2 regions of the Streptomyces sp. NPDC048191 genome follow, and region 2 is predicted to be linked to the other one. Evidence: riboswitches for the same ligand, from Rfam matches in the RefSeq annotation. Region 2 holds a riboswitch; the other holds the start of a gene.
The links. A riboswitch is a leader RNA that binds a small molecule or an ion and turns the genes downstream of it on or off. The one in region 2 is predicted to bind ZMP and ZTP.
Positions count from the first base shown of each region.

Region 1: it holds a riboswitch for ZMP and ZTP, as region 2 does, so the genes downstream of both, AB0D93_RS11565 (glycine hydroxymethyltransferase) here and AB0D93_RS29820 (bifunctional 5,10-methylenetetrahydrofolate dehydrogenase/5,10-methenyltetrahydrofolate cyclohydrolase) in region 2, are expected to answer to the same signal.

Region 1 covers NZ_JBEZMO010000005.1:222,470-237,604, forward strand. The annotation lists gene AB0D93_RS11550 (decaprenylphospho-beta-D-erythro-pentofuranosid-2-ulose 2-reductase) at 1-700, shown strand, start outside; gene AB0D93_RS11555 (2'-5' RNA ligase family protein) at 711-1,295, opposite strand; gene trpS (tryptophan--tRNA ligase) at 1,467-2,483, opposite strand; gene AB0D93_RS11565 (glycine hydroxymethyltransferase) at 2,571-4,022, opposite strand; ZMP/ZTP riboswitch at 4,055-4,143, opposite strand; gene rocD (ornithine--oxo-acid transaminase) at 4,236-5,441, shown strand; gene AB0D93_RS11575 (glutathionylspermidine synthase family protein) at 5,523-6,707, opposite strand; gene AB0D93_RS11580 (hypothetical protein) at 6,720-7,067, opposite strand; gene AB0D93_RS11585 (DMT family transporter) at 7,194-8,024, shown strand; gene AB0D93_RS11590 (PLP-dependent aminotransferase family protein) at 8,047-9,441, opposite strand; gene AB0D93_RS11595 (carboxymuconolactone decarboxylase family protein) at 9,489-9,989, shown strand; gene AB0D93_RS11600 (carboxymuconolactone decarboxylase family protein) at 9,986-10,429, shown strand; gene AB0D93_RS11605 (isocitrate lyase/phosphoenolpyruvate mutase family protein) at 10,426-11,145, shown strand; gene AB0D93_RS11610 (ABC transporter substrate-binding protein) at 11,155-12,120, opposite strand; gene AB0D93_RS11615 (ABC transporter permease subunit) at 12,122-14,056, opposite strand; gene AB0D93_RS11620 (glycine betaine/L-proline ABC transporter ATP-binding protein) at 14,056-15,135, opposite strand, start outside.
Region 2 covers NZ_JBEZMO010000022.1:119,749-134,883, forward strand. The annotation lists gene AB0D93_RS29750 (SAM-dependent methyltransferase) at 1-200, shown strand, start outside; gene AB0D93_RS29755 (S1 family peptidase) at 745-2,130, shown strand; gene AB0D93_RS29760 (hypothetical protein) at 2,238-2,423, opposite strand; gene AB0D93_RS29765 (ROK family transcriptional regulator) at 2,523-3,671, opposite strand; gene AB0D93_RS29770 (Gfo/Idh/MocA family oxidoreductase) at 3,800-5,002, shown strand; gene AB0D93_RS29775 (L,D-transpeptidase family protein) at 5,033-5,731, opposite strand; gene AB0D93_RS29780 (maleylpyruvate isomerase family mycothiol-dependent enzyme) at 5,846-6,484, opposite strand; gene AB0D93_RS29785 (LysR substrate-binding domain-containing protein) at 6,555-7,460, shown strand; gene AB0D93_RS29790 (MBL fold metallo-hydrolase) at 7,676-8,305, opposite strand; gene AB0D93_RS29795 (S-(hydroxymethyl)mycothiol dehydrogenase) at 8,305-9,393, opposite strand; gene AB0D93_RS29800 (acyltransferase domain-containing protein) at 9,670-10,449, shown strand; gene AB0D93_RS29805 (hypothetical protein) at 10,537-10,842, opposite strand; gene AB0D93_RS29810 (nuclear transport factor 2 family protein) at 11,018-11,383, shown strand; gene AB0D93_RS29815 (hypothetical protein) at 11,734-11,889, opposite strand; ZMP/ZTP riboswitch at 12,167-12,247, shown strand; gene AB0D93_RS29820 (bifunctional 5,10-methylenetetrahydrofolate dehydrogenase/5,10-methenyltetrahydrofolate cyclohydrolase) at 12,273-13,121, shown strand; gene AB0D93_RS29825 (CU044_5270 family protein) at 13,141-14,136, opposite strand; partial or broken gene AB0D93_RS29830 (sigma-70 family RNA polymerase sigma factor) at 14,549-15,043, opposite strand.

The DNA of each region.
Region 1 (15,135 bases), on a different contig from region 2:
CGTCCTCGGCGGCACGTCAGAGATCGCGCTGGCCACCGCGCGCCGGCTGATCGCCCGCCGCACCCGCACGGTCTGGCTGGCGGGCCGTCCCTCGCCGGCCCTGGAACAGGCCGCCGAGAGCCTGCGCGCGCTCGGTGCGGACGCCCGCACCGTCGACTTCGACGCCCTCGACCCCGCCTCCCACGAGACCGTCCTCGGCAAGGTCTTCGCCGAGGGCGACATCGACCTGGTGCTGCTCGCCTTCGGCATCCTCGGCGACCAGGCCCACGACGAGCGCGACCCGGTACGCGCCGTCCAGGTCGTCCAGACCAACTACACCGGGGCCGTCAGCGCCGGACTGGTCGCCGCCCGCGCCCTGCAGACACAGGGACACGGCTCCCTCGCGGTCCTGTCCTCCGTCGCCGGCGAGCGTCCCCGCCGCGCCGACTTCATCTACGGCTCCAGCAAGGCCGGCCTCGACGCCTTCGCCCAGGGCCTCGGCGACGCCCTGCACGGCACGGGGGTGCACGTCATGGTCGTACGGCCCGGACACGTCCGGGCGGAGGGGCCGCTCACGACGACCCCGGAGGCGGTGGCCACGGCGATCGAACTGGGACTGCGCCGCCGTTCGGAGGTGGTGTGGGTGCCGGGGGCGCTACGGCTGGTGATGTCGGCGCTGCGGCACACACCGAGGGCGCTGTTCCGCAGGCTGCCGATGTGACGCGCGGCGCCTACCGGCTGGCGATCGTCCCGCGCTCGATGGCGGCGTGCCCCGGCTGGGACGGCACCACGGATCCCCCGAACGTGTACTCCCGCAACTTGCGCCACACGCCGTCGGCACCCTGTTCGTAGAGCGCGAAGCCGGTGCAGGGCCACTGGGCGTCGAAGCCGGACAGTTCCTCGAAGGCGCGGTCCATCGCCGCCTCGTCGATGCCGTGCGCGACGGTGACGTGCGGGTGGTAGGGGAACTGCAGCTCACGCGCCAGCGGCCCGGAGGCGTCCCGCACCCGCTGCTGCAGCAGGGTGCAGTCCTCGCCGCCCTGGACGACACGGACGTAGACCACCGGGGAGAGGGGACGGAACGTGCCGGTGCCGGACAGCCGCATCGGGAAGGGCCGGCCGGCCGCGGCGACCTCGGTGAGATACGCCTCGACGCCCGGCAGCCCGTGCGCGTCGATCTCCGTCGGCGGCAGCAGCGTGACGTGCGTGGGGATGCCGTGAGCCGCGGCGTCGCCGAAGCCCGCGCGCCGCTCCTGGAGCAGGCTGCCGTGAGGCTCCGGGACCGCGATCGACACGCCGATCGTTACGGTCCCCACGTCTTCTCCTGTCGTCGCTTCCGTCGTCTTCTCGGCCTTCTCGTCCGGGCCGTCGGATATCGACTGTACGGCTATGGATGTCCTGTGGGCAGGCGCAGCGGAAGTGATGTGCAGCGCTCCGCCCACTCGGACGCGTGTACGGTCGTGCGCCGCGGCGCCGGCCCGTGCTCCTCAGTGCTTCGCCGGCAGGAATCCCACCCGCTCGTAGGCCTGCGCGAGGGTCTCGGCGGCGACCGCGCGCGCCTTCTCCGCGCCCTTGGCGAGGATCGAGTCGAGCGTCTCGGAGTCGTCCAGGTACTGCTGGGTCCGCTCCCGGAAAGGCGTCACGAACTCGACCATGACGTCGGCGAGGTCGGTCTTGAGGGCGCCGTACATCTTGCCCTCGTACTCCCGCTCCAGTTCGGAGACCGGCTTGCCGGTGAGGGTGGAGTAGATCGTGAGGAGGTTCGACACGCCCGGCTTGTTCTCCGCGTCGTAGCGGATCACGGTGTCGGTGTCGGTGACGGCGCTCTTGACCTTCTTGGCGGTGGTCTTCGGCTCGTCGAGCAGGTTGATCAGGCCCTTCGGCGTGGACGCCGACTTGCTCATCTTGATCGACGGGTCCTGCAGGTCGTAGATCTTCGCCGTCTCCTTGAGGATGTACGGCTTCGGGATGGTGAAGGTCTCGCCGAAACGGCCGTTGAAGCGCTCGGCGAGGTCGCGGGTCAGTTCGACGTGCTGGCGCTGGTCCTCGCCGACGGGCACCTCGTTGGCCTGGTAGAGGAGGATGTCGGCGACCTGCAGGATCGGGTAGGTGAAGAGGCCGACGGAGGCGCGGTCGGCGCCCTGCCGGGCCGCCTTGTCCTTGAACTGGGTCATGCGGCTGGCCTCGCCGAAGCCGGTGAGGCAGTTCATGATCCAGGCGAGCTGGGCGTGCTCGGGAACGTGGCTCTGGACGAAGAGCGTGCAGCGGTCCGGGTCCAGACCCGCGGCCAGCAGCTGCGCGGCGGCGAGCCGGGTGTTGGCCCGCAGCTCCTTCGGGTCCTGCGGGACCGTGATCGCGTGCAGGTCGACGACCATGTAGAACGCGTCGTGGGACTCCTGCAGGGCCACCCACTGGCGGACGGCGCCGAGGTAGTTGCCGAGGTGGAACGAACCGGCGGTGGGCTGGATGCCGGAGAGCACGCGGGGGCGATCAGCAGTGGCCATGTCTTTCATTGTCGCAGAGGGATCGGGGGGTTCTGTGCGTGGGGAACCGCGCGTGGCCCGCGGTTCCCCACGCCCCTGCGGGGCGTCTCAGCCCAGGTCGACCTGCGGGTACAGCGGGAAGCCGGCCACCAGGTCCGTCGCCCGCTGGGCGATCTCCTGCGCCACCTTCTCGTCCAGGACGTGCGCGGCCTTGCTCGGGGCGCCCGACTTGGTGGTGCCCGGCTCGGTGGTGGTCAGGACGCGGTCGATCAGGCCCGCCACCTCGTCCATCTCCGCCGTGCCCAGGCCACGCGTGGTCAGGGCGGGGGTGCCGATGCGGATGCCGGAGGTGTACCAGGCGCCGTTCGGGTCGGCCGGGATCGCGTTGCGGTTGGTGACGATGCCGGAGTCGAGCAGGGCCGCTTCCGCCTGGCGGCCGGTGAGGCCGTAGGACGTGGCCACGTCGATCAGGTTGAGGTGGTTGTCCGTGCCGCCCGTCACCAGCGTGGCGCCCCGGCGCGTCAGGCCCTCGGCCAGGGCGCGGGAGTTGTCGACGATGCGCTGGGCGTAGTCCTGGAAGGCGGGCTGCCGGGCCTCGGCCAGGGCGACGGCCTTGGCGGCCATGACGTGCGGGAGCGGACCGCCGAGGACCATCGGGCAGCCCCGGTCGACCTGGTCCCTGAGGGAGTCGTCGCACAGGACCATGCCGCCGCGCGGGCCGCGCAGTGACTTGTGGGTGGTGGTGGTGACGATCTGGGCGTGCGGGACCGGGTCGAAGTCGCCGGTGAGGACCTTGCCGGCGACCAGACCGGCGAAGTGCGCCATGTCGACCATCAGGGTCGCGCCGACCTCGTCGGCGATCTCGCGCATGATCCGGAAGTTCACCAGACGGGGGTACGCCGAGTAGCCCGCCACGATGATCAGGGGCTTGAACTCGCGTGCCTGGGCGCGCAGGGCCTCGTAGTCGATCAGGCCGGTGGCCGGGTCGGTGCCGTAGGACCGCTGGTCGAACATCTTGCCGGAGATGTTCGGGCGGAAGCCGTGGGTGAGGTGGCCGCCCGCGTCCAGGGACATGCCGAGCATGCGCTGGTTGCCGAAGGCCTGGCGCAGCTCGGCCCAGTCGGCCTCGGAGAGGTCGTTGACCTGGCGGGCGCCGGTCTTCTGAAGGAAGGGGACCTCGACGCGGTCGGCGAGGACGGCCCAGAAGGCGACCAGGTTGGCGTCGATGCCGGAGTGCGGCTGGACGTAGGCGTGCCGGGCACCGAAGAGCTCCCTGGCGTGCTCGGCGGCCAGTGCCTCGACCGTGTCGACGTTGCGGCAGCCGGCGTAGAAGCGGCGGCCGACGGTGCCCTCGGCGTACTTGTCGCTGAACCAGTTGCCCATCGCGAGGAGGGTGGCCGGCGAGGCGTAGTTCTCGGAGGCGATCAGCTTCAGCATCTCGCGCTGGTCGTGGACCTCCTGGCCGATGGCGTCGGCGACGCGCGGCTCCACGGCACGGATGACGTCGAGAGCGGCGCGGAAGGCGGTGGACTCGGTGGAGAGGGGCTGCTGCTCTGGCATGAGGACCTCCGGACGGTGTGCGTACAGCGTTCACGTTCGGCCCAGGCGCACGGCACACATCACACTCGGGCCGCTCCCCGATGGTCCGTCCCATCCCAGCGCGCCAGTCACGGCCCGCTGATCAGCCTACCGGGCGCGCCGGAGCGCGCAGGTCCCGCGTCCACCATGCGAGCGAGGATAGGAAGGGGGCCACCGCCGTCTCCGGGAGAGGCCATGACCGCTGCAGAAGACCTCATCACCGCCGCCGAAGCGCACTGTGCGCCCACCTACCACCCGCTGCCGGTCGTCGTGGCCTCGGCGGAGGGGGCCTGGATGACGGATGTGGAGGGGCGGCGCTATCTGGATCTGCTGGCCGGTTACTCGGCGCTCAACTTCGGGCACGGCAACCGGCGGCTCATCGAGGCGGCCAAGGCACAGCTGGACCGGGTGACGCTGACCTCCCGCGCCTTTCTGCACGACCGGTTCGCCGCGTTCTGCACGCAGCTCGCCGAGCTGTGCGGGATGGAGATGGTGCTGCCCATGAACACCGGCGTGGAGGCGGTGGAGAGCGCGGTGAAGACGGCCCGGAAGTGGGGGTACCGGGTCAAGGGGGTGCCCGCGGAGATGGCGAAGATCGTGGTCGCGGGCGGCAACTTCCACGGCCGTACGACGACGGTCATCAGCTTCTCCACCGACCCGGAGGCCCGGGCGGACTTCGGGCCGTACACGCCCGGCTTCCAGATCGTGCCGTACGGCGACCTGACGGCGATGCGGGAGGCGCTGACGGAGAACACCGTCGCGGTGCTGCTGGAGCCGATCCAGGGCGAGAACGGGGTGGTCGTGCCGCCGGCCGGCTATCTCCCGGCCGTCCGGGAGCTGACCCGGGAGCGGAACGTGCTGTTCGTCGCCGACGAGATCCAGTCGGGTCTCGGCCGGACCGGGCGGACCTTCGCGTGCGAGCACGAGGGCGTCGTCCCGGACATGTACGTGCTGGGCAAGGCGCTGGGCGGCGGCATCGTGCCGGTGTCGGCGGTGGTGTCGAGCGCGGAGGTGCTCGGGGTGTTCCGGCCGGGCGAGCACGGGTCGACGTTCGGGGGGAATCCGCTGGCCTGCGCGGTGGCCCTGGAGGTGGTCGCGATGCTGCGCACGGGCGAGTTCCAGGCCCGGGCGGCGGCACTGGGCGAGCGGATGCACCGGGCGCTGGCGGCCCTGCCGGCCACGGGCACGGTGACGGCGGTGCGCGGCCGCGGACTGTGGGCCGGCCTGGACGTCGCGCCGGGGATCGGTACCGGCAGGCAGGTGTCGGAGCGGCTGATGGACCGCGGGGTCCTGGTGAAGGACACCCACGGCCACACGGTACGGATCGCCCCGCCGCTGATCATCGACGAGGCGGACCTGGACTGGGGTCTGGAACAGCTGACGGCCGTCCTGGGCGCCTAAGACCTGTCGTTTGGATCACGCAGCAGACGCGGCGCCGATCGGCCCCGGCGCCGTCCTGCGACCTGATCCGAACGGCAGGCCCTAGAGGATCACGTGCGGCAGGAAGCGGGCGTACTCGTCGGTGATCAGGCCCGTGGACTCGCGGATGCCCAGGCCCGCCGGCTCGTCCCGGACGACCCAGGCGCCGAGGACGACGTGGTTGCCGGCGAAGGCGGGCAGGGGCGCCAACTGCTGGTAGCAGCAGGGCTCGTCACGGAGTACGGCGGGCGCGCCGGGCTCGTGCACGGTGACGCCCTCGCCCTCCCGGCCGAGCAGGGGCTTGGCGACGTAGCCGGCCGTGGAGGCCAGCTCGCGGGGGCCGTCGAGGTAGGCGGGCAGGAGGTTGGGGTGGCCGGGGTACAGCTCCCACAGGATCGCCAGCAGGGCCTTGTTGCTCAGCAGCATCTTCCAGGCGGGTTCGATCCACAGGGTGCTGCCGCTGCCGCCGCCGTTGTCGAGGGTGTCCAGGACGTGCCCGCCGAAGGCGTCGGTGGTGAGCCACTCCCACGGGTAGAGCTTGAAGATGCCGCGGATGAAGCGGAGCCGGTTGTCGACGAAGCGGCCGGAGAGGGTGTCCCAGCCGATCTCCTCCATGGACAGCCAGTCGGTGTCGAGGCCGGCCTGTTCGGCGGTCTCCTTCAGATAGGCGACCGTCATCAGGTCCTCGCCGAGTTCGTCGGCCGAGGAGTGCGCGAAGTGCAGGGGGCTGCCAGGCGGGAGGAGCGCGGCCTGGGACCGCCAGGCCTCGACGAGGCGTTCGTGCAGGGAGTTCCACTGGTCGGCGCCGGGGAAGCGCTCCTCCATCCAGAACCACTGCGGTGAGGCGGCCTCCACCAGCGAGGTCGGGGTGTCGGCGTTGTATTCCAGCAGCTTGGCCGGGCCGATGCCGTCGTAGCGGAGGTCGAACCGGCCGTAGACGGAGGGGAGTTCGGCGCGGCGGCGCCAGGCCTCGGTGACCGCGGCGGCCACCCGCGGGTCGGTGATGCCGAGGTCGGCGAGGCGGTCCTCGGCCACGATGTGCCCGGCGGCCGCGAGGCACATCCGGTGCAGCTCCTCGACGGTCTCCTCCAGCGCCTCGATCTCCTCCAGGCCGAAGACGTAGTAGGCGCTCTCGTCCCAGTAGGGGCGCAGCGAGCCGTCCGGGTACCGGGTGAGGGGATAGACGAGCCCCTGTTCCTCGACGGTCTGCTGCCAGCCGGGGCGCGGGGTGGTGGTACGGCGTTCCATGCGGGTCTTCCATCACCCGCCGGAGCCGTGGTACCCGCCGCCGAAGCCGCCGCGGTGGACCCCGTGACCGCCGGAAGAGCCCGAGGAGCTGCGGTGGGGCCGGGTGAAGGAACCGTCGTCCACCCACGAGCCCTTCTTCTTGCCGCCGTAGTACCAGGAGCCGTTCACCGACGTCTTGAGGGACGTGGTCCTGCAGTTCTTGTCGGAGACGATTCTGTAGCCCTTGGCGAGGGTGTAGCTGTCGCGGTCGACGCAGCGCTTGTCCGGGTCGGACGAGCAGGCGGTCAGGGCGGCGGCCAGCACACCCATGCCGCCGAGGACGACCGTGCCGGAGCGCAGCCGCCGACGGGTGTCAGCCATGTTCGTGTCCCCCGTGTCCGTGTTCGAGTGGCTGATGTCGGCGGCCAGCCTAGAGAACGGTAAGAGCGCAGACCACAGGGGGTGGCCGGGTCAGCCGTCTCCTAGAGTCACTTTGTGTTCTTTGGAATGGTGTGCGCCCTCGGCGCGGCGGTCTGCTTCGGCACCGCGACGGTGTTGCAGGCGGTGGCGGCGCGGGAGGCCGGTACGGGCGGCGGGGGTGAGGCGGCGCTGCTGCTGCGGGCGCTGCGGCAGTGGCGGTACCTGGTCGGGCTCGCGCTGGACGGGCTGGGCTTCCTGTTCCAGATCGCGGCGCTGCGGTCCCTTCCGATCTACGCCGTCAGCGCGGCCCTGGCGGCGAGTCTGGCGGTGACCGCCGTGGTCGCGGCGCGGCTGCTGCGGGTGCGGCTGAGCGGCACGGAGTGGGGCGCGGTGGCCGTGGTGTGCGCCGGGCTCGCGATGCTGGGCCTGGCGTCCGGGCCGGAGGGCGACCAGGGCGGGTCGGACACGTTGCGGTACGTGATGCTCGCCGTGGCGGTCGGGATGCTGCTGCTCGCCCTGGCGGGCGGCCGGCTGTCCGGGCCGGGGCGGGCGCTGGCGCTCGGCCTCGGGGCGGGGTTCGGGTTCGGGGTGGTGGAGGTGTCGGTACGGCTGGTCGACAGCCTGGCGCCACTGGCTCTCCTGGCCAACCCGGCGACCTATGCGCTGCTGATCGGAGGAGGCGCCGCGTTCATGTTGCTGACGTCGGCCCTCCAGCGGGGCTCGGTCACCACCGCGACCGCCGGGATGGTGATCGGCGAGACGATCGGGCCGGCGGCGATCGGTGTGGTCTGGCTGGGCGACCGCACGCGCGAGGGGCTGACCTGGCTGGCGGTCCTCGGGTTCGCGGTGGCGGTGGCGGGGGCGCTGGCGCTCGCACGCTTCGGGGAGGCCCCGGTGGAGCAGGCGGGCGACGCCTGACGGGTGCGGGCTCCTGTGCCCCCTACGGCAACACCCGGCACAACGCCTCCAGCGCGCCCGCCCACGCGCTGTCCGGCGGGGTCGCGTAGCCCACGACCAGCGCGTCCAGCGGCTCGGCGACGGCCTGCGGATGCCGGTGGAAGGACAGGCCGTGCAGGGCCAGGCCCTGCCACGCCGCCGCCTGGACCACCGACCGCTCCATGCCCGGCGGCAGCAGCAGCACCGCGTGCAGTCCGGCGGCGATCCCGGTGACCGTCACCTCGGGCGCGCGGGCGGACACGGAGGCGGCGAGGGCGTCGCGGCGGCGCCGGTAGCGCAGCCGGCAGGAGCGGACGTGCCGGTCGTACGCACCGGAGGTGATGAACTCGGCGAGCGTGAGCTGCTCCAGCACCCCTACGGTGTCGGTGCCGCCCTTCGCCGCGGCCGCCGCCTCCGCCAGCGACGGGGGCAGCACCATCCACCCCAGGCGCAGTCCCGGCGCCAGGGACTTGCTGGCGGTGCCGAAGTAGACCACGCGGTCGGGGGCGAGGCCCTGGAGGGCGCCGACGGGCTGCCGGTCGTAGCGGAACTCGCCGTCGTAGTCGTCCTCCAGGACCAGCCCGCCGGTGCGCCGCGCCCAGTCCACGACGGCTGCCCGCCGGTCGGGATGCAGGGGTGTACCCATGGGGAACTGGTGGGCGGGGGTCAGGAGTACCGCACCGGCACCGTGCAACCCCCCGGTGTCCGTGCCGTGTTCGTCGAAGGGCAGCGCGGGGGTGGCGAGGCCCGCCTGCCGGAGCAGGCCCCAGTAGGTGTCGAGGCCGTAGGACTCGACCGCCACCGTGCGCACGCCGCGCGCCCCGAGCATCGCCGCGGTGATGCGCAGGGCGTGCGTGAAGCCGGAGGTGATCAGGACGGTCTCCGGGTCCGTCCGGACGCCGCGCACGCGCGCGAGGTAGCCGGCGAGGGCGGCGCGCAGTTCGGGGCGGCCGCGCGGGTCGCCGTAGCCGAGGGCGTCGTACGGGGCGGCGGCGAGGGCGCGGCGGGCTGCCTTGAGCCACTCGGTGCGCGGGAAGGCGGCCAGGTCCGGGATGCCGGGCAGGAGGCTGTGGGCGGGCCGCTCGGGTTCCCGGCGCCGGGGTGACGCACCCGTGCCGGGGAACGGCGCCGGCGCCCCCGCCGCCACCCGTGTCCCCGAGCCCTGCCGCGCGGTGAGCCAGCCCTCCGCCACCAGGTCGGCGTAGGCCTCGGCGACGGTGTTGCGGGCGATGCCCAGGTCGGTGGCGAGGGAGCGGGAGGAGGGCAGCCGGGTGCCGGGCGCGAGCCGGCCGGTGCGGACGGCGTCCCGCAGGGCATCGGTCAGGCCCCGGCGCAGCCCGCCGGCACCGGTCGGTTCGAGGTGCAGGTCTACACCCAGAGTGGCCCACGATTCCTCCATGGAAATGGACCATACTCCTGGGCTGCCTCGCTCCTAGGGTCGAGGGCATGAGAACCGCACAGGACAAGGTCGAGTACGCCACCGAGCAGGCCCCGCGCATGCAGTGGGCCCAGCACGCCCCCGAGGTCTACAAGGCGATGATCCGGCTCGACACCGCCGCCAAGCAGGGGCTGGACCCCAAGCTGTACGAGCTGGTGAAGATCCGCGCCTCGCAGATCAACCACTGCGCCTTCTGCCTCGACATGCACACCAAGGACGCGCTCGCGGCGGGGGAGAGCGTGGAGCGGGTCGTGCAGCTCAGCGCCTGGGAGGAGTCCCGGCACTTCTACACCCCGAAGGAACTGGCGGCGATCGAGCTGACCGAGGCGATCACGGTCCTGACGGACGGGTTCGTGCCGGACGAGGTGTACGAGCGGGCCGCCAAGCACTTCGAGGAGGCCGAGCTGGCTCAGCTGATCGCCGCGATCACGGTGATCAACGCCTGGAACCGGTTCGGGGTGACCACCCGGATGACCCCGGGCCACTACCAGCCGGGGCAGCACAAGTGAGCCGTACGCAACTGCTGGACCCGAGGGTCGGCCGGGCGATGTCCGCGCTCAGCGCGGCCGCCAAGCAGGGGCTCGGCGATCCGGTCCTCGCCGAACTGGTGATGATCCGCGCCTCGCAGATCAACCACTGCGCCTTCTGCCTCGACATGCACCTCCGGGCGGCCCGGAAGGACGGGGAGTCGGAGGACCGCCTCCAGCTCCTGGCCGCCTGGGAGGAGGCCGAGGACCTCTACAGCGAACGGGAGCGGGCCGCGCTCGCGCTGACCGAGGCGGTCACCGTGCTGACCGAGGGCTTTGTGCCCGACGCGGTGTACGACAGGGCCGCGGACCACTTCACCGAGGCCGAACTCGCCCATCTCATCGCCCTGATCACCGTCATCAACGGCTGGAACCGCCTGATGGTCAGCCGCCGAGTCCCGCCGGGAGGTTACCTGCCATGAGCAAGGCCGAGGTGTTACGCGCGCTGCACCGGGGGCGTGCCCCGGAGGAGCCGCTGGTGCTGCCGGGCCCCTGGGACGCGGCCTCCGCGCGGGCGTTCGCCGAGGCCGGGTTCCCGGCGCTGGCCACGCCGAGCGCGGGGGTGGCCGCGTCGCTCGGGTACGCGGACGGGGCGACCCCGGCCGACGAGATGTTCGCGGCCGTCGCCCGGATCGCCCGGGCGGTGGACGTGCCGGTGTCGGCGGACATCGAGAGCGGGTACGGGCTCGCGCCGAAGGAGATCGTGGAGCGGCTGCTGGAGGCCGGTGCGGTCGGCTGCAACCTGGAGGACTCGGACGGGGGCGTCCTCAGGGACCCGCGGGAGCAGGCCGAGTTCCTCGCCGAGGTGCGCTCGGCCGCCGCCGACCGGCTGTTCGTCAACGCCCGCGTGGATGTCTTCGTGCACGGCGACAAGGATCCCGAACGGGCCATCGAGCGGGCCGCGTTGTACGTGGCGGCGGGCGCGGACTGCGTCTATCCGATCCTCGCCCCCGTCGGTGTGCTGCCCCTGCTGCGGGCCGGGATCCAGGGCCCGGTCAACGTGCTGGCCCGCGCGGACGGCGAGGGCCCCTCGCTCACCGAACTCGGCGAACTCGGGGCCACGCGCATCACCTTCGGGCCGGGACTCCAGCGCAGGGCGACGGCCGCCCTGCGGGGGATCGCCGACTCGCTCGTGTGACGGGACGGTTCAGGACAGCCACCGCTTCCACACGTCTGGGTGGCTGTCCACCCACTTCTTCGCCGCGTCCTGGGGTGACATCTTCTGGTCGGCGATCATCAGGGAGACCTCGTTCTGGTCCTCGGTGGTCCACCTGAACTTCTTCAGGAAGGCCGCGGCCCTGCCCCCGGACTTCGCGAAGCCGGCGTTGAGGTACTTCTGCAGCGGGGTGTGCGGGTAGGAGCAGGCCACCTTCGCCGCGTCCGCGTCGCAGCCCTCCTTGTACGGCGGCAGCTTCACCTCCGTCATGGGGACCTTCTTGAACAGCCACTGGGGTGCGTACCAGTAGGTCAGGAAGGGCTTCTTCTCCTTGGCGAACTGTTTCATCTGGGTGATCTGGGCGGCCTCGGAGCCGGCGAAGACGACCTGGTAGTTCAGCTTCAGGTTCTTCACCAGCGCCTTGTCGTTGGTGACGTACGACGGGGAGCCGTCCATCAGCTGGCCCTTGCCGCCGCTCTCCGCGGTGCGGAAGAGGGGGGCGTACTTGTCGAGGTTCTTCCAGTTCGTGATGTCCGGGTGCTGCTGGGCCAGGTAGGTGGGCACGAACCAGCCGATGTGGCCGGTCACCCCGAGGTCGCCGGCGTGCGCGATCGTCTTCTTGTCCTCGACGTACCGCTTCTCCTGGTCCGGGTGGCCCCAGTCCTCCAGGATCGCGTCGACCCGGCCCTGGCTGAGCGCGTCCCACGCGGGCACCTCGTCGACCTGGACGGTGTCGACGCGGTAGCCCAGCTCGTGTTCCAGGAGGTACTGGGCCACGGCGACGTTGGACTGGGCGCCCACCCACGACTGCACGGACAGGGTCACGGACTTGGCGCCCCGGGCGTTCGCGAACGGGCTGGCCTGCTTGGTCATGTCGGCGGCGCCGCAGCCGGTGAGCAGCGACACGGTGGCCGCTCCGGCGGCGATCAGCGCCGTCCTGCGCTTGAGCTTCGTCATGTCACGCTCCCTTCTTCGCGCGTCGCTCGGTGGGCTGGGTCACCCGGTCGAGCATCAGGCCCAGGCAGACGATCGCGGCACCGGCGACCAGACCGGTCGCCAGGTCGCCCTGGGCGAGCCCGAAGGCGACGTTGTAGCCGAGGGCGCCGCCGCCGACCAGGCCGCCGATGATGACGACGGCGAGGACCAGGACCACGCCCTGGTTGACGGCGAGCAGCAACGACCTCTTGGCGAGCGGGAGTTGGACCTGCCACAGCTGCTGTCGGCCGGTCGCGCCGAGCGAGCGCGCCGACTCCAGCGCGGCCGGGTCGACCTGGCGCAGGCCCTGCGCGGTGATCCGGACGACGGCCGGGAGGGCGTAGACGACGGCCGCGGCGACGGCGGGGGCGCGGCCCACGCCGAACAGGGCGACGACCGGGATCAGGTACACGAACTGCGGCATGGTCTGGAACACGTCCAGGACCGGGCGCAGGGCGCGTTCGACGCGGTCGCTGCGGGCTGCGGCGATGCCGGTCGCGAACCCGAGGACCAGGGTGACGGCGACGGCGGCCAGCACCTGGGAGAGGGTGTCGAGGGCCGGCTCCCAGACGCCGAGCACGCCGATCGCGGCCATGGCGAGGACGGCGGTCAGGGCGGTGCGCCAGGTGCCGATCGACCAGGCCAGGGCGGCGACGATCAGCAGCACCGACCACCAGGGCAGCCACTGCAGGCCGCCGCGGACGGGGTCCAGGACCCAGGTGGTGAAGTGGCCGGCCCAGTCGGCCGTACCGCCGACGACGGGGACGCCGGAGTAGAGGTGGTTGGTCATCCAGTCGACGGCGCGGTTGACCGGTTCGGCGATGTTCAGCGTGGCGCCGGACGGCCAGTCGAGGCGGCCGAGCAGACGGCCGGCCAGGGCGACGGCCACGGTGACGGCCAGGGCGTACGGCCAGCCGATGGTCCGGGACCGGCCCTCGCCCGTCTCCCCGGCGCCGGCGGCTCCGGTGACGCGGTCCAGCACGATGGCGAGCAGCACGATCGGGATGCCGGCGGCGAGGGCCTGGCCGACGTCGACCGAGGCGAGCGCCTGGTAGACGCGGTCACCGAGGCCGCCGGCGCCGATGACGGACGCGATGACGGCCATGGACAGCGCCATCATGATCGTCTGGTTGAGACCGAGGAGGAGCTCCCCCCGGGCCAGCGGGATACGGGCGGTCAGCAGCCGCTGGCGGCGGGTCGCGCCGAGCGACTCCACGGCCTCCAGGACCTCGGGGTCGGCCCCGCGCAGGCCGAGCGCGGTGAGGCGGGCCATCGGCGGGGCGGCGTACACGACGGTGGCGAGGACGGCCGCGGGGACGCCGATGCCGAAGACCAGGACGACGGGGAGGAGGTAGGCGAACGCGGGAAGCACCTGCATGGTGTCCAGGACCGGGCGCAGGGCGCGGTCCAGGCGGTCGGAGAGGCCGGCGGCGAGGCCGAGCAGCGCGCCGACGATCACGGAGGCGAGGACCGCGACCACCATGAGCGCGAGGGTCTGCATGGTGGGGACCCACATGCCGAGCGCTCCGCAGGCCAGGAAGGCCATGGCCGTGCCGGCGGCCAGACGGACACCGGCGACGCGCCAGGCCACCAGGGCACCGAAGACCGTGACGCCGGTCCAGCCCGCGGCGAGCAGCGTGAGGTAGACGGCGCGTACGGAGAGGACGACCGCGTTGCTGATGTAGCCGAAGAAGTACAGGAACAGCGGGTGGCTGTCCCGGTTGTCGATCACCCAGTTGCTGGCGCCGGTGAGGGGCTTGTCCAGGCTGACGGTCAGGTGGTGGGGCCACGATCCGCCGTGCAGCAGGGGCAGCAGTACGGCGGTGACGAGCGCGAGCAGGAGCAGTTTCGCCGCGGTTCGGCTCCTCAGCAGGCGGAGGTTCGCACGGGAGGCGGCCGGGACGGTGAGCGTTGCCATCAGACGGCCTCCGGGCTGGTGCGGGGGCCGGGTACGCACACGTCGATGCCCGCCACGACGTCCAGCAGCAGCTCGTGGTCCACGGTTCCGATGCAGCTGCCGTCCTCCACCACGCAGGCCGGTGTGCCGGTCTCGGCCACCGTCCTGATCGCGTCCGCGACGACCGCGTCCGGCGTCAGCGCCCCCGGGTGCTCCCGGCCGCCGCAGTCGCCCGGCTTCATGGCCGTGCGCACGGTCATCACCTGCTCGCGCGGAACGTCCCGGACGAACTCGCGGACGTAGTCGTCGGCCGGGGAACCGACGATCTCCTCCGGGGTGCCCAGCTGGACGACCCGGCCGTCGCGCATCAGGGCGATGCGGTCGCCGAGCTTCAGGGCCTCGCTGAGGTCATGGGTGATGAACACCATCGTGCGGCCCTCCTCGCGGTGCAGGCGGACCACCTCGTCCTGCATGTCGCGCCGGATGAGCGGGTCGAGGGCGCTGAACGGCTCGTCGAAGAGCAGGACCTCGGGGTCCACGGCCAGGGCGCGGGCCAGCCCCACGCGCTGGCGCTGGCCGCCGGAGAGCTGGCCGGGGCGGCGGTGCTCCATGCCTTCGAGTCCGACCTTGGCGACGACCTCGGCGGCCCGCTCGCGCCGCTCGGCCTTGCCGACGCCCTGGATCTCCAGGCCGTAGGCCACGTTGTCGAGGACCGTGCGGTGCGGCAGCAGGCCGAAGTGCTGGAAGACCATGGCGGCGCGGTGCCGGCGCAGTTCGCGCAGGCGGCCCTTGTCCATGGCGCGGACGTCCTCGCCGTCGATGGCGATCGTGCCGGCCGTGGGCTCGATCAGGCGGGTCAGGCAGCGTACGAGGGTGGACTTGCCGGAGCCGGACAGGCCCATGACGACGAAGACCTCGCCCTTGCGGACGTCGAAGGAGACGTCACGGACGGCCGCCGTACAGCCCGTGCGGGCGCGCAGCTCGGCGGGTTCGAGCGCGGCGAGTTCGGCGTCGGCGGGAATCCGCTCCGGCTTGGAGCCGAAGACCTTCCACAGGCCGGACACCGAGAAGACCGGCGTGTCGGTGGTGGGCGGCTTGCG
Region 2 (15,135 bases):
ACGAGGCGGTGAAGTTCTGGAACGAGCACGGCACGCCGAAGCTGAACCAGCGCACCCCCGCGGACGTGGCCCGGTTCTTCGACGGTCTCGAGCTGCTGGAGCCCGGTGTCGTGTCCTGCTCGCGCTGGCGCCCGGAGGACGCTCAAGGGACCGAGCCGGCGGAGGTCGCCATGTTCGGCGGCGTGGCCCGCAAGCCCTGAGCCCCGTCATACGGGTCCCCGCAAGGCCTGAGCCCCGCCTTACGGGGACCCGCGAGGCCTGCGCCCGTCCTCCTGGCAACGCAGCGAGAGTCGAGTCCGGTCGGCAGGGACCCCCCGAGGCCCGTGCCTGGCCGGGGAGCCGTTCGTCGTCCCGCAGCCCGTCCACCAGCCGCCCTGTGCTGCATCGGCACGCAGATCCCCCGCGAGCAGCGCCAACAGCACGGCCCGAACGGCAGGAACCCGACAGGGCCTGCACCGGCCCCACAGAAGCCCCGCGCCATCGAGCCCCGCCCTGCGGGAACCCGGCAGGGCCTGCGTCCATCCCCTCAGGGGCCCCGGGACAGCAGAGTCCCCCCGCGGGGACCCCGGGACAGCAGATTCCCCCGCGGGGACCCCTGGCGAGCAAAGCGCCCGCGGGGATCGGGGGGTTGGTGAACGTCGGGGGTGTGGGGTGCGTATGGAGGGGTGGCCCTCGACGACGCGAGGGTCTCGCGCCGCCGCCGGTCGGGGCGGCGCGTGTTCGGTTCGGCTTCGGGAGCCCTGCATGCGGCACGCACGACGACGGATCGTCAGGCGGGTGACACGCCTGGCGGCGGTCGGCGGACTCCTCCTGGGCGGCGCCATGGTCGCCCAGGCGGCCATGGCGAGCGAGACGCCTCCGGCCGCCACCAGACCGCTCGCCGCCACGACCGGCGCCGGGAACACCGGTGCCCGTCTGGTGGCGCGGCTCGGCACGGCCCGGACGGCGGGCGACTGGATCGGCGCCGACGGGCGGCCGGTGGTGGCGGTCACCGACCAGGCCACAGCGCGGGAGGTACGACGCGCCGGAGCCGAGGCGAAGGTCGTCCCGCACAGCATGGACGAGCTCAAGTCCGCCACGGCCGCGCTGCGTTCGGCACCGCGGGTCGCGGGCACCGCATGGGCCGTGGACTACCGCACCAACCGGGTCGTGGTGAGCGCGGACAGCACGGTCTCCGCCGGGGACTGGTCCCGGATGAGCCAAGTCGCCGCGCGGATCGGCAGCTTCGTGCGGATGGAGCGCCTGAAGGGAACGTTCACCACCCGGCTGAACGGCGCCCAGCCGATCCTGTCGACCGGCGGCCGCTGCTCGGCGGGGTTCAACGTCACCAACGGGCAGAGCGACTTCATTCTCACGGCCGGTCACTGCGGCCCCGCGGGATCCACCTGGTTCGCCGACAACCAGGGCAACCAGCAGCTCGGCCGGACGGTGAGCAGCACTTTCCCCGGCAACGACTTCTCCCTGGTGCAGTACGCCTCCGGCAAGGCCGGTGACGGCGCCGACGTCGTCGCGATCGGCGGCGGCAACGGGGTGCGGATCACCGGGGTCGCCGATGCGGCGGTGGGTCAGCGGGTGTTCCGCAGCGGCAGCACGAGCGGTCTGCACGACGGCCAGGTCACCGCGCTGAACGCGACGGTCAACTACCCGGAGGGGACCGTCACCGGCCTCATCCAGACCACCGTGTGCGCCGAACCCGGCGACAGCGGCGGGCCGCTCTTCTCCGACGGGATCGCGCTCGGTGTGACCTCGGGCGGCAGTGGTGACTGCACGGCGGGCGGGACGACGTTCTTCCAGCCGGTGACGCGGGCGCTGGCGGCGCTGAACGTCAAGCTCATCGTCGCGGCGCAGAACGCCGGCGGAGCCGCCGGGAGCGCGGCCCCCTCCCCCGCGCCGTCCGGCTCGGCCGCACAGGGCGCGGTCACACCGAGCGCGGCCTCGCCGGGTTCCTCGGCACCGGTGACGGGAGCCCAGGGACAGACGCTGCTGGCGCGGCTGACGGACACCCGTAACGTGGGTCCGGGGCTGCTGGTCGTCGCGGGCAGCCTGATCGCGCTCGTCGCGACCCGCTACATCCGGGCCGAGCAGGACCGCAAGGCCTATCAGCGGTACTACTCGGCGACCTGGGGCTGACGAGAGGAGGGCGCGCCCCGGCGCCTACGACGAGAGAAGGGCACCCGTGCGCTCACGGGTGCCCTGGACGATTCGGTGGCGATACGGCGCGGTCCGCGCGAGGTCGGTCAGGCCGCCCGCTGCGACGGCGGGGTCGCGGCGGCCCACTCCATCACGAGGCGCTGGTACTCCGCGCGCTGCTCGGTGGTCAGTGTCCCGCCCGACCGGCGCCACAGGGCCCTGATCTCCTCGTTGACCTCCGCGGCCGAGCGCTCGGGGGCGGCTTCAACAGTGGTGGACATGCTGTGAAGCATATGCCGAGCGAGGTGAAGGCGCTGTGAGTAAGTACACGCGATACGGGCATTACGGACGTGGCACTCATCACGTCAATGTGTCAAGCCAGGGGCGGGAGTTCACACCAGGGACTCACCGAGCACGAGCACCTGGATCGCCAGCACGGCTGCGCCGCGCGCCCAGTCGTGGAAGTCGGAGATCTTCGTCTCCAGGGCGACCGGGTCGGCGTGCGGGTGCCGGTGGGCACGGACGGTCTCGTGGACCGTGTTCCCGGCCACATCCATGATGCCGACACCCTCCCCGGCGAGGAGGATCTTCTGCGGCATCGCGAAGTTGGCGATCTGCGCGATCAGAACCCCGAGGGCGCGGGCGGCCTCGCCGATCACCCGGGCGGCCATGGGCTCACCCCCGGCGGCACCGCTGAGGATCTCCTCGTAGGTGGTGTCACGGCCGGTGGCGGCGCGGATCTGGTACTCGATGCTGGGGATGGTGAGCAGGGACACGGCACTGCCGCGTTCTCCGGCGGGGGTGAGCGGACCGTTCGGGTCGATGATCCAGTGCCGGCCAAAACCGCGGCCGTCCTCGGCGAACGGCACGCGACGGCCGCCGAGCACCAGCCCGTAGCCGATGCCGGCCCCGATGGTCAGGACGGCGAACCGGTCGAGCCCCCGGCCCGCCCCGAACCAGGTCTCGGCCTCGACCAGGGCGGCCACGTCGTTCTCCACCACGACCGGCAGACCGGTGCGCTCCCGTACCAGTGTGGCGAGCGGCACGTCGCGCCAGCCGAGGAACGGGGACTCGGCGACCACCGCCCGCTCGCGCACCAGGCCGCCCACACCGATGCCGATGCCCGCGAGGGCGGGGCGCCCCTCGGCCAGGGTGGCCGCCATCTCGGCGACCAGCGCGGCGACGGCCTCCGGTTCGCGCGTGGTGAGCGGGCGGTCGAGTCGTGCGGTCACCTCGCTGCGCAGGGTGGTGGCGACGCCGTAGACCATGTCGCCGGTGATCTTGAAGCCCAGGAAGGAGCGGGCGTCGGCCACAACGTCGAGCGGCCGCGACGGACGGCCCTGACGCGCCTGGGCCGGACCGGCCGTCTCGGGCGCCTCGGCCAGCAGCCCGGAATCCAGGAGCGGCTTGGTCAGCCGGGTGAGACTGCCCTGGGAGAGCCCGAGCCGCCGGGCCAGCTCGGTGCGGGACAGCGGCCCGTGCACGAGCACCTGGATCGCCACCGAGCGCTCGGCGGGGCTCAGCGGCAGCCAGTTGGTCATGGACCCGACCCTCTCCTTTTTTTCCGCCTCAGAAGTAAGCAGCTCACCATATCGCGTGTCGGACGCGAGAAAGAAGCCTCCCGCCCGCCCCTTGACGACTGGATTGTTCCGCCTCAAAAGTAATGGGCATGACCTTCTCCCTCGGCATCGTCGGCGCCGGCCAGTTCTCCGGCCAGTTCGCCACACTGTTCCAGGCCCATCCCGGCGTCCGTGACGTCTACGTCACCGACCTGCTGCCCGAGCGGGCCGAGCGGCTCGCCGCCGCACAGGGCCTCGCCGGCACCTTCCCGTCCTACGAGGCCATGCTGGAGTCGGCGGCGGTCGACGCGGTCGCCGTCTTCACCCAGCGCTGGACGCACGGGCCGCTGGTCCTGCAGGGCCTGGGCGCGGGCAAGCACGTCTACTCCGCCGTACCCATGGCGATCACCACCGAGGAGATATCGGCGATCATCGACGCGGTCCGGACGACCGGACTGACGTACATGATGGGTGAGACCAGCCAGTACAACCCGGCGACCGTGCACGCCCGCAACCAGATCGCCCAGGGCGCCTTCGGAAGGCTCTTCTACGCCGAGGGCGACTACGTCCACGACATGGACCTGGGCTTCTACGAGGCCTACCAGTACAGCGGCGGCAAGGACTGGAAGGCGACCGCCAGCTATCCGCCGCTGCTGTACCCGACGCACTCGGTGGGCGGGGTGCTCGGGGCCTGGCGGACCCACGCGGTGAGCGTGTCGGCGATCGGGGTGCGGGACGGTCGCGGCGACGGCGTCTTCGATCGTTCGGTCAGCCGGTTCGACAACGACGTGTCCAACGCGACCGCGCTGTTCGAGGTGGCGGGCGGCGGATCGTTCCGCACGAACGAGTTCCGGCGGGTCGGCTATCCCTCGCACATCCGCGAGTCCCGGTTCCGCTTCTTCGGTACGGAGGCCAGCATGGAGCAGCTGGCGACGGTGGCGCTGTGGCAGGACAAGAACGGGGTGAAGGACATCAGCGAACTGCTGGAGCCCAAGCCGACGCTGGCTCCGGACGACCCGTCCCTCGCGCACATCGCGCCGGAGCTGCGTGCGGCCTTCACCTCCGGTTCGGCGCCGGTCCACGACCGGTCGGGGCTGCCGCGGGAGTTCGACCATCTGCACAACGGCCACGAGGGCAGCCACCACTTCCTCGTGGACGACTTCGTGACCGCGGTCAACACCCGTACGCTGCCCTCGGTGAACGCGTGGGTCGCCGCCCGCTACACCCTGCCGGGCATCATCGCGCACGAGTCGGCGCGGCAGGGCGGCGTCCGGCTGGACATCCCCGACTTCGGGGACGCGCCGCAGGAGTGACGGGCCGGGCGGCGACGGCTCAGGTGCCGCTCAGGTGCCCGGCTTGCGGCCGTAGACGAAGACGTCGTCGCCCGTCTTCAGCAGCGACCAGTACGCCTTGGCGTCCTTGGTCGTCATGTTGACGCAGCCGTGCGAGCCCGGCGGGTTCCACATGCTCAGGCCCACCGAGTGGAAGGCCTGGCCGCCGTCGAAGAACTGGCTGTAGGGCATCGGCACGTTGTAGACGGTCGAGACGTGGTCGATGTCCCGCCAGTAGATCTTCTTCAGGCCGGTGCGGGTGGCGTAGCCCTTGCGGCCGGTGCGCACGGGGACCGGCCCGTGGACGAGCTTCCTGCCGTCCTGGATCCAGCTGAGCTGGAGCGTGAGGTTCACACAGGCGATCCGGCCCTTGTTCACCGGGCACTTGCCGTCCTTGTTCGGGTTCTTCCCGACGGCCTTCTGCTTGTTCATCAGGTCCATCACGCCCCAGGTGACGGGACCGGCGTAGCCGATGTCGGGCGTGATGCCGTGCTTGTCCTGGAAGGCCTTGATGGCCTTGCAGTCGGCGGCGGACTGCTTGCCGTCCACCGGCCGGCCGAGGAACTCCTCCACCTGCTTCTGGTACGGCCCTGCCTGCGTGGTGCAGTTCGTGACCGCCTGGGCCGGCACCGCGGTGACGGCGAGCGCGAGCGGCGCCACCAGTCCCGTGACGCCCAGCGCGACGACGCCGTGTCTGCGTATGTCCCCCATGTGCAACCTCTTCTCCCCTTGTCGCCCAGGGCCTGCCCCGGGGCTCCCCTGCGCGATGTTCCCGCGATTCCCGACTACTAGACCCGCGCGGGAGCACGGGGGTTGTGGTTCCGGTCAGGCTGTGACGAAACGGTGAACTTCGTCGCCGCGCAGCCGGCCCGCGGGAAGTCCGCGACCGTAGGCGACCAGCAACAGGTCCTGCCCGCGGCCGTACAGGGGCGCTCCCGAGCCGAAGGACCAGTCCAGGTCGTCCGCGCACAGCCGTACGCCGGTGAGGTCGGTGCCGAAGACGCGGAAGGCGCGCGGATCGACGGCGTCGAGGAGGATGCGCAGCCGGTCACCGGGCACCTCGCGGTCCAGACCGAGGGCGACGGTGACGTCGAGGCCGTGCACGACGTCATGACCGAGGGCCGCGGCGAGGCCGCCGACGGGGGGCTTCCACGGATGGTGGGCATGGGTGCGCAGAAATCCGGCGAGTGCGGCGTCCGCATGGGCGGCCGCGTCGCGACGGGCGAGCCGGTCGGTCATGCGGTGCAGACTGCCGCGCGCCCTGACCAGCTCCCACAGCACCTGGCCGGTCCGGTGACGGAAGCCCATCGACATGTGCGCCACGACCTCGCGCACCCGCCAGCCCTTGCACAGACTGGGCGCGTCCCACTGGGCCGGGGTCAACGCCTCGAAGAGATCGGCCAGTTCACGTCGTTCGGCGGCGATGGCGGTCCTCAGGGCCGCGGTGTCCGGTGATTTACCCATGTCTCCAGGATGTTGACCGTCCGACCGGAAGTCCAAGACATGATCCGTCTGCCATCTAGCATGATCCGTTATGGAGCTGCGGCAGCTGCGGTACTTGGTGACGGTGGTGGAGGAGGGCGGGTTCACCCGTGCCGCCGAGCGGCTGCATCTGGCCCAGCCCGGGCTGAGTGCGCAGATACGGCAGCTGGAACGTGAGTTGGGGCAACCGTTGCTCGACCGCTCGGGCCGCTCGGTGCGGCCGACGGAGGTGGGTGAGGCCGTCCTGCCGTACGCGCGGGCCGCGCTCGCGGCGGTCGACGGGGTGCGGCAGACGGTGGAGGAGTACACCGGGCTGCTGCGCGGCCGGGTGGCCGTCGGTCTCGTCCCCGGCACCCTCGCGCACGCCTTCGACGTGGCCGGGCAGCTGGCGGAATTCCACGAGGCACACCCCCGGGTGGAGGTCACGCTTACCGAGGACACCTCGGACCGGATGCTCACGGCACTGCGCCGGGGCGAGCTGGACCTGGCGGTGCTGGGCGTCACGGAGGAGACACCGCCGCCCGGTGTCGATCAGCACGTGGTGATCGACGAGCCGCTGGTCGTGGTCGCCGTACCCGGACACCCCCTGTTCCTGGAGTACGACGCGGCCGGTGCCGTGCCGCCGACGGCCCTGCGCGGGCACCGGCTGATCGGCCTGCCGCGCGGCACCGGGATGCGCGGTGTCCTGGAACGGCTGTGCGCCGAGGCGGGTTTCCGGCCGCACATCGCGTTCGAGGCGGCGACCCCCGACGCGTTGGGCCGGCTGGCGGCTCGCGGCCTGGGCGTCGCGGTGCTGCCCGGCCTCGGGCCCCGGCCGGGACTCGCCACCCTGCGGCTCGCCGATCCCCGCGCCCGCGGTCGGGTGGCCCTGGCGTGGCGGTCGGAGGGACCCATGCTGCCGGCGGCGCGGGCGCTGCTGGGGCGGCTGCGGAAGGCGATGGGGGCGGGAGAGGCCTGACCGTCGCCGGCCGCGGGTCCGCGGCGGGCTGGTCGCGCCCGCGCGGCGAGCCGCAGGTCCCCGCCCCGGCCGGCGCCCCGGGGCGCGCCCGCGACGAGTGCCGCCTTGTCCTGCAGTGGTCCTGGCATGTCCGGCCTCCCGTGTGCGGTGACTGCTGTCGCCGTCCACTGTCACGGGAAAGCCGGACGTCCTCTGTCGGTGTTGCGGACGCGGTCTCAGTGTCCGCGCCTGATCCACTCCTCCAGGTGAGGTGCCTCTGCGCCGATGGTGGTGGAGTCGCCGTGGCCGGTGAGGACCTTGGTCTCCGGCGGGAGGGTGAGGAGCTTGTCGCGGATCGAGTCGATGATCGTCGGGAAGTGGGAGTAGGTGCGTCCGGTGGCGCCCGGACCGCCCTGGAAGAGGGTGTCCCCGGTGAAGACGGTGCCTAGCCCGGGTTCGTACAGGCAGACGGCGCCGGGCGCGTGGCCCGGGGTGTGGAGCACGGTCAGGTCGGCCCCGGCCGCCTCGATGACCTGGCCGTCCAGCAGGTGCCGGTCGGGGTCGCGGCCGGGGTGGGTCATCTTCCACAGCGGCAGGTCGTCGGGGTGCAGCCAGATGGTGGCGCCGGTCAGGTCGGCGAGTGCCGGCGCGGCGTTGACGTGGTCGTTGTGGGCGTGGGTGCACACGATGGCGACCAGGTGCCGGTCGTCGACGGCGCGGGCGATGGCCTCGGCGTCGTGGGCGGCGTCGATGACGATCACCTCCCGCTCGTCGCCGACGATCCACACGTTGTTCTCGACGTCCCAGGTGCCGCCGTCGAGGCTGAACTGCCCGGAGGTGACGAGGCGTTCGATGCGTACCGTCATCAGAGCACCACCACCGAGCGCAGCACGTCGCCCTGGTGCATCCGCTCGAACGCCTTCTCCACCTCGTCCAGTTGGATGGTCTCGGTGACGAACGCGTCGAGCGGCAGCCGGCCCTGCAGGTGCAGGTCGATCAGCATGGGGAAGTCGCGGGAGGGCAGGCAGTCGCCGTACCAGCTCGACTTCAGGGCGCCGCCGCGGCCGAAGACGTCCAGCAGGGGCAGTTCGAGCTTCATCTCGGGGGTGGGGACACCGACGAGGACGACGGTGCCGGCGAGGTCGCGCGCGTAGAAGGCCTGCTGGTACGTCTCCGGGCGGCCGACGGCCTCGATGACGACGTCGGCGCCGAAGCCGCCGGTCAGCTCGCGGATCGCCGCGACCGGGTCGGTGTCCTTGGAGTTGACGGTGTGGGTGGCGCCCAGGGTGCGGGCCTTGTCCAGCTTGCGGTCGTCGATGTCCACGGCGATGATCTTCGCCGCGCCCGCGAGGTTCGCCCCCGCGACGGCCGCGTCACCGACGCCGCCGCACCCGATGACCGCGACGGAGTCGCCCCGGCCGACCGCGCCCGTGTTGATCGCCGCGCCGATGCCGGCCATGACGCCGCAGCCCAGCAGGCCGGCGACCGCCGGGGAGACTGCCGGGTCGACCTTGGTGCACTGGCCGGCGGCGACGAGTGTCTTCTCGGCGAACGCGCCGATGCCGAGAGCCGGGGACAGTTCCTGCCCGGTGGCGGCGAGGCTCATCCGCTGCCGGGCGTTGTGCGTGTTGAAGCAGTACCAGGGCCGGCCGCGCAGACAGGCCCGGCAGGCGCCGCACACCGCACGCCAGTTGAGGACGACGAAGTCGCCCGGTGCGACGTCGGTGACGCCCTCGCCGACCGACTCCACCACCCCGGCGGCCTCGTGACCGAGCAGGAAGGGGAAGTCGTCCGAGATGCCGCCCTGCTTGTAGTGCAGGTCGGTGTGGCAGACACCGCAGGCCTGGACGCGCACCACGGCTTCGCCGGGCCCGGGATCCGGCACCACGATCGTCTCGACCCGTACGGGCTCGTCCTTCCCCGGTGCGATCACGCCGCGCACTTCCTGCGCCATGGTCCGACCCCTTCCTCGATGACCTTCCCCGCAGACACTACGCGCGACCGATCGGTGGCGGGGCGGACCACGGCGGTCGTCGCGGATCTTTCCGGCCGCCGGGCGAAATGGGCCGGGCCGGCGTGCCCCGGCGAGAAGCACGAGCCACTCAGTAAGAATTACTCGCTCTCCGGTAAGAATGTGACCGAATAACGTCATTCCATGATGGCAATCTTTTTGCTGGGTGCGGGAGTTTGCCTGGTGTGTGCACGGAACCGGGCGTGCCTCAATGGGGGCATGTCTCTCGACGGCCGCAATGGACGTACCGCATTCCTTTTCTCGGCCTGCACCGCACCGCGCCCCGGCACGGGATGTGAACTCCGGGACGCATTCCCGGTGTTCGCCGAAGCGCTGGACGACATCTGCGCGCGCCTGGATCCGTATCTCGAACTTCCCCTGAAATGCGTGATGTTCGCCGGAGACGACTCGCGTACGGCCGCGCTGCTGGACCGGGAGGCGTTCTCCGGGCCGGCGGTCTTCGCGCTCCAGGTGGCGCAGTACCGGCTGCTGCACAGCTGGGGAGTCCGGCCGGACGTGGTGTTCGGGCAGGCGGCCGGGCGGATGGCCGCCGCGTACGCCGCGGGTGTCTTCTCCCTGGCGGACGCCTGTCACGCGGTGGGTACCCTCGCCCGGCTGCTGGGCGGCCCGGCGCACTCCCCGCACCCGGACGGCCTCCTCGACGCCTACGGCCGTACCCTCGCCACGCTCCACCCGCGCGCGCCGCTGCTGCCCCTCGTCTCCGACCTCACCGCGCGCCCGGTGGGCGCCGAGACGGCCGAGCCGGAGTACTGGGTGCGGCGTGCGCCGCTGCGTTTCGCGGAGACCGTCGGCGTGCTCCACCGCGACGGCGTCCGCACCTGGCTGGAACTGGGCTCCGGGGACCGGCTCACCCGCATGCTCCCGGCCTGTCTCCCGGACTGCCCGCCGGGCGTCACGCCCTCGGCCTTCGCGCTGTCCCGTGACTGGGCGCTGCTGGGCTCGGGGCCGGGCTCCGGCTCGGGGGCCGCACAGCAGTGAGGGCCGCCCCGCGGGACGGCCCTGTGCACACCCGCCGACGGCCCCGGCGTCCGGGCCCCTCGGCCCGGGACGGCGCGCCGCCGGTGGCTAGGCCCCGACGGCCGGCAGCAGCCCCGTGACCGGGGCCACGGGGTCGGTGACCTGGTGCAGTTCGTTCAGCCGTTTCAGCTGGCCGACCTTGTTCACCGCCCGCATCTGCTCCGAGACCCGCGGGACCTTCGCCCTGTGATCGGCGGGGATGTCGCTGACGGCGAGCGAGTCGACCACGGTCATGGGGTTGATCTGCCCGGTGTGCGGTGCGCTCACGGCGGCCGCGTTCGCCACCGGTGCGGCAAGGCCCGTGACCCCGGCGGCGAGGCCGAGGGCCGCGACGATACGTCGTGTTGAGATCATGCCCTCAGCAACGGTGCCGGGCCCCGTCCGGACACGGGCCGGGGCCGTTCCTCACTCGTGAGGCGGAGACCGCCGCGTGCGCTTGCCGTGACCGCCGGGCCGGAGGAGTCTCGAAGGGTGGGAGTCCGTGCGGCCCGCGCCCCGCCGGGCCGCGGGCGCTCGAAGGAGGTCACCCATGGGCACCGCGACAGGTTCCGCTTTCGACGTCGACACACTGCGCCGGGGCATAGAAGGGACCACCGGGAACACCCTTCTGTCGCTCTACGCCGACGACGCGGAGATCCGTATCGTCGATCGCAACAACCAGCCCAGTCACCCCACCGTCCTGCGCGGCAGGGGCCAGATCGCCGAGTTGCTGGACGACGTCTACAGCCGCGACATGACACACAAGCTGGAGCGGTGCGTCGTGCAGGGCGAACACGCCGCGTTCAGCGAGTCATGCCAGTACGGGGACGGCACGCGCGTCCTCGCCGAGTCGATGATCACGTTGCGCGACGGCAAGATAGCCGACCAGTTGATCATCCAGGCCTGGGACGAGTAGGCACAGCCCCGCATGACAGGTGCCGGAAGGAGATGCGCGAGGGTCCAGGTCACCTCCCGTCTGACCTGGACCTTCTCGGCCCGGGCGAGCCTGGGACGGATCCCCCGGGTGCGCCCTCGGCAGCCGGCACCGGCTTCCGCGACAGGTCGGCCGGTGTCCGCCGCTCTGCTTCGGTCAGCGCTGAGAGCAGCGCGTCTTCGCCCGCGTCCTCCGCTGCCGCGTGCGCTTCGAACACGGCATGGCCGGCCCCGGTGAACCGGAGCCGTACCCGCCGCCGGTCACCGGTCTCGTGGGTACGGGTGATCAGCCCCGCCTCCTCGTCCCAGCCGGGCCGAGAGCGCACCCCCGGGTCAGGCCCAGCCGCTCGGCGAGCGTCGAGAGCCGCACGCGTACGGTGGCCCCGACCTGCGCAGCATCAGCAGCACCTCCGCGTACTGCCAGTACCTCAGGCCGTCCGAGTGCAGCACCTCGCGGCGGGCCTGCGCGCCGTGCCGGGCGAGGGTCATCAGCCGGGCGGCGACCCGATCACACCCGGCCGCCGAGCACCGGACCCGCCACCGCCCTCCTCGGCGCCCCAACCCCCGCCCCGGCCGTCCCGCGAACCACGGAGCCGCCCACACCCGGGCCCCCGGACACCGGATCTCACGGCACCTGACCCGCAAAGCACCGGGCCCGGCCACGCCGGGTGCGACGGGACCGGATGCGGCAGCCGGGGGCTCGGCGGGGGGCCGCCGCGTTGGTGACGGACTCCGCGAACGGGGACTGAGGTGCTCGGTTACGCTGTACCCGGGCCGTGACTGGCGCTGAGGTGGAGTACCACCGGGGAGCGGTCCGTGGTGGATGCCGCGCGGCTGGGCGAGAGAGTCGATCCAGCCCAGGAGTGTGCAGCATGACCCAGGCCCGTCTCATGGACGGCACCGCCCTCGCCCGCCGCATCGTCGAGGACACCGCGAAGAAGGCCGCCCTCCTCGGCGAACGGACCGGTACCGCGCCCTGCCTCGCGACCGTGCTGGTCGGCGAGGACCCGGCGTCCGTGACCTACGTCCGCATGAAGCAGAACCGCTGCCGCAAGGCCGGCATCGAGTCCCGGCACGTGGCGCTGCCTGCCACCACGACCACGGAGGAACTGGTCGGCGCGCTACGGGAGTTGTCGGCCGACCCGGCGGTGCACGGCATCCTGCTCCAGCACCCGGTCGGCGACCACATCGACGAGCGGGCCGCGTTCGAGGCGATCGCGCCGGAGAAGGACGTCGACGGCGTCACGTTCGCCTCCTTCGCCACGATGAGCTTCGGTCTGCCCGGCTTCGTCTCCTGCACTCCCGGCGGCATCCTGCGGCTGCTGGACGAGTACGGCGTCGACCCCGCCGGCAAGCGGGCCGTGGTCGTGGGCCGCAGCGCGATCCTCGGCAAGCCGGTGGGCATGCTGCTCCTGGCCCGGGACGCGACCGTGACGTACTGCCACTCGCGGACGGCCGACCTGTCGGCGGCGGTCCGCGAGGCGGACATCGTCGTCGCCGCCGTGGGCCGGCCCCGGCTGATCCGTGGTCAGGACGTCAAGCCCGGCGCCGTCGTGATCGACGCGGGCTACAACCCGGGGAACGTCGGCGACGTCGACTTCGACTCCGCCGTGGAGCGTGCCTCGCTGATCACGCCGGTGCCGGGCGGTGTCGGCCCGATGACGATCGCCACCCTGCTGGAGCAGACCGTGGAGGCCGCCGCCCGGCAGCTCGGCGCGTAGGGACCGGGGCGCATGGGGGTCAGCGCATCCAGGCGCTGTACTCCATCACGTCCCCGGCCTTCACCCCGTACCGGGGATCGTCCCGGGTGAAGGTGGTCTCGAGACCGAGGACGGCGCCGGTACGGGGATCGAGGATCAGCATCCGCCGCTCGCCCGGCCCGTCGTACGTGTACGCCTGCCCCGGACGCCCGAGCCGGTCCGTCACCTGCCCGGCGGGACGCAGGCCCTTGGCGTCCGCGAGGATCCGGACAAGGGCCGCGGACTCCCGGGCGCCGAGCGTCCAGTGGTCCAGCAACTCCGGTACGACGTCCAGGAGTTCGGACGTGGACAGGGAGCCGGTGCCGGTGCGGGCCGTCTCGGCGAGGTAGGCGCGCAGGGCGGCCGGACCGTGCGGGGGGCGCGCCTCGGGCGGTGCGTCGCTCCAGCTCGGCGGGTAGGTGGTCCGGCTGAGCACATGGCCGTCCGCCACCAGGCGCGGGGCGTCGCCCTCGTCGGTGAGGACCGGGCGTCCCGGGTGGCGCGGGTCGGTCGCCACGACGAGCTCGGTGTGGCTGTCGTCGGCGCTCCACCGCACCACGCGCTCCTCGGGCAGGGTGACCGGCGGCTTGTCGTCACTCATGCCGAGGCTCCACGACTGCACATGGGTGCCCTTGCGCAGACCGGGCGAACCGTCCTCGGCGGCCGCTGCGGCCAGTTCCTCCATCCGGTCCAGCGGTACGGCCGTGGAGTGGGCGCGGACGGCCAGCGGGCGCGGCGCCGCGACGGCGGGCGGGCTGCCCGGGCCGCCGAGCAGCACGGTGAGCGTGGTGGTCAGCACTACGGTGGTGGCGGCGAGGCCCCACCACAGCCGGGAACGCGGAGTGCGGAGCCGGGCGGGCCTGCTCTCGCCCTCGCCCTCGCCCAGCAGCAGCTCCAGCCGCCGCTCTGCGCCGTGGTCGAGCGGACCGTCGCCGTAGTACGGGCCGTGTGCCGGCGCCGGGTTGACCCGACGCAGCAGATCGAGTTCATCAGGCATTGCGGTGGTCCTTGCTCAGGGATACGACGACGGGGGCGAGGGAAGCGGACTGCGACGACCGCCGGCCGGGCCCGCCCTCCCCGGCCGTGGGATCGTCGCCGGCCCGGGCGGAGCCGACCGGCCGACCACTCACACCGGGCAGCTGCCCGGCCCGCGGGGCGGTCGTGGCGGACCCGTGCGGTGTGCGGTGCACGGCCGGCACCCCCGCCCCGGACACATCGGCGCACGACCGTTGCTCGGGCGACGACACGCCGTCGGGCCCCACCGGAGGTGGAGACGCGGGGTGCCCGGGCAGTGGCCCGACCGTCGGTACGCCTGGAGTCGAGTGGTCGTCGGGGGGTGTCGTGGCTGCCGTCGCCGTACCGCGCGTGCGCTGTTGGGGCGGTGTGCCGGATGCCGGACCGGCCGGGCCCATGCGGTCGATCTCGGTCCGCAGCCGGCGGCGGGCGCGGTGCAGACGCATCGCCGCCGCGCGTCTGCCGCAGCCCAAGGCGACCGCGATCTGCTCGGCGTCGAGTTCCTCCCAGGCCGCGAGGCGCAGTACCTCCCGGTCGGCCGGGGAGAGCCGGTCCAGGGCCTCGTGCACCCAGGCGCCGGGCGGCTCCGCGTCCGGGCTGTCCACGACGTGCCGGCCGTGCGCGGCCTCGTCGTTTCCCAGCCGGTCCACCAGCCGGCGCCGGCGCCCATGGCCGCGTACCGCGTTCGCCAGGCAGTTGCGGGCCACCCCGTACAGCCAGGGCAGCGGCGCCTCCGGCAGGTCGCGACGGCGCCGCCAGGCGACCGTGAACACCTCCGCCACCACTTCCTCCACCTCGTCGGCCCGCCCGGGCAGCCGCCGCGCGACATAGCGGCTGACCGCCCAGTAGTGCTCGCGATAGGCAGCGGCGAAGATCTCGTCGTTGCTCATGTCCCGTTCGTGTCCGGCACCGACCGGATCGTCACACCCTTCTTCCGTGATGCTCCTCGCGTCCGCCGAGTGTGACCTGTGGGCGGGGCGCG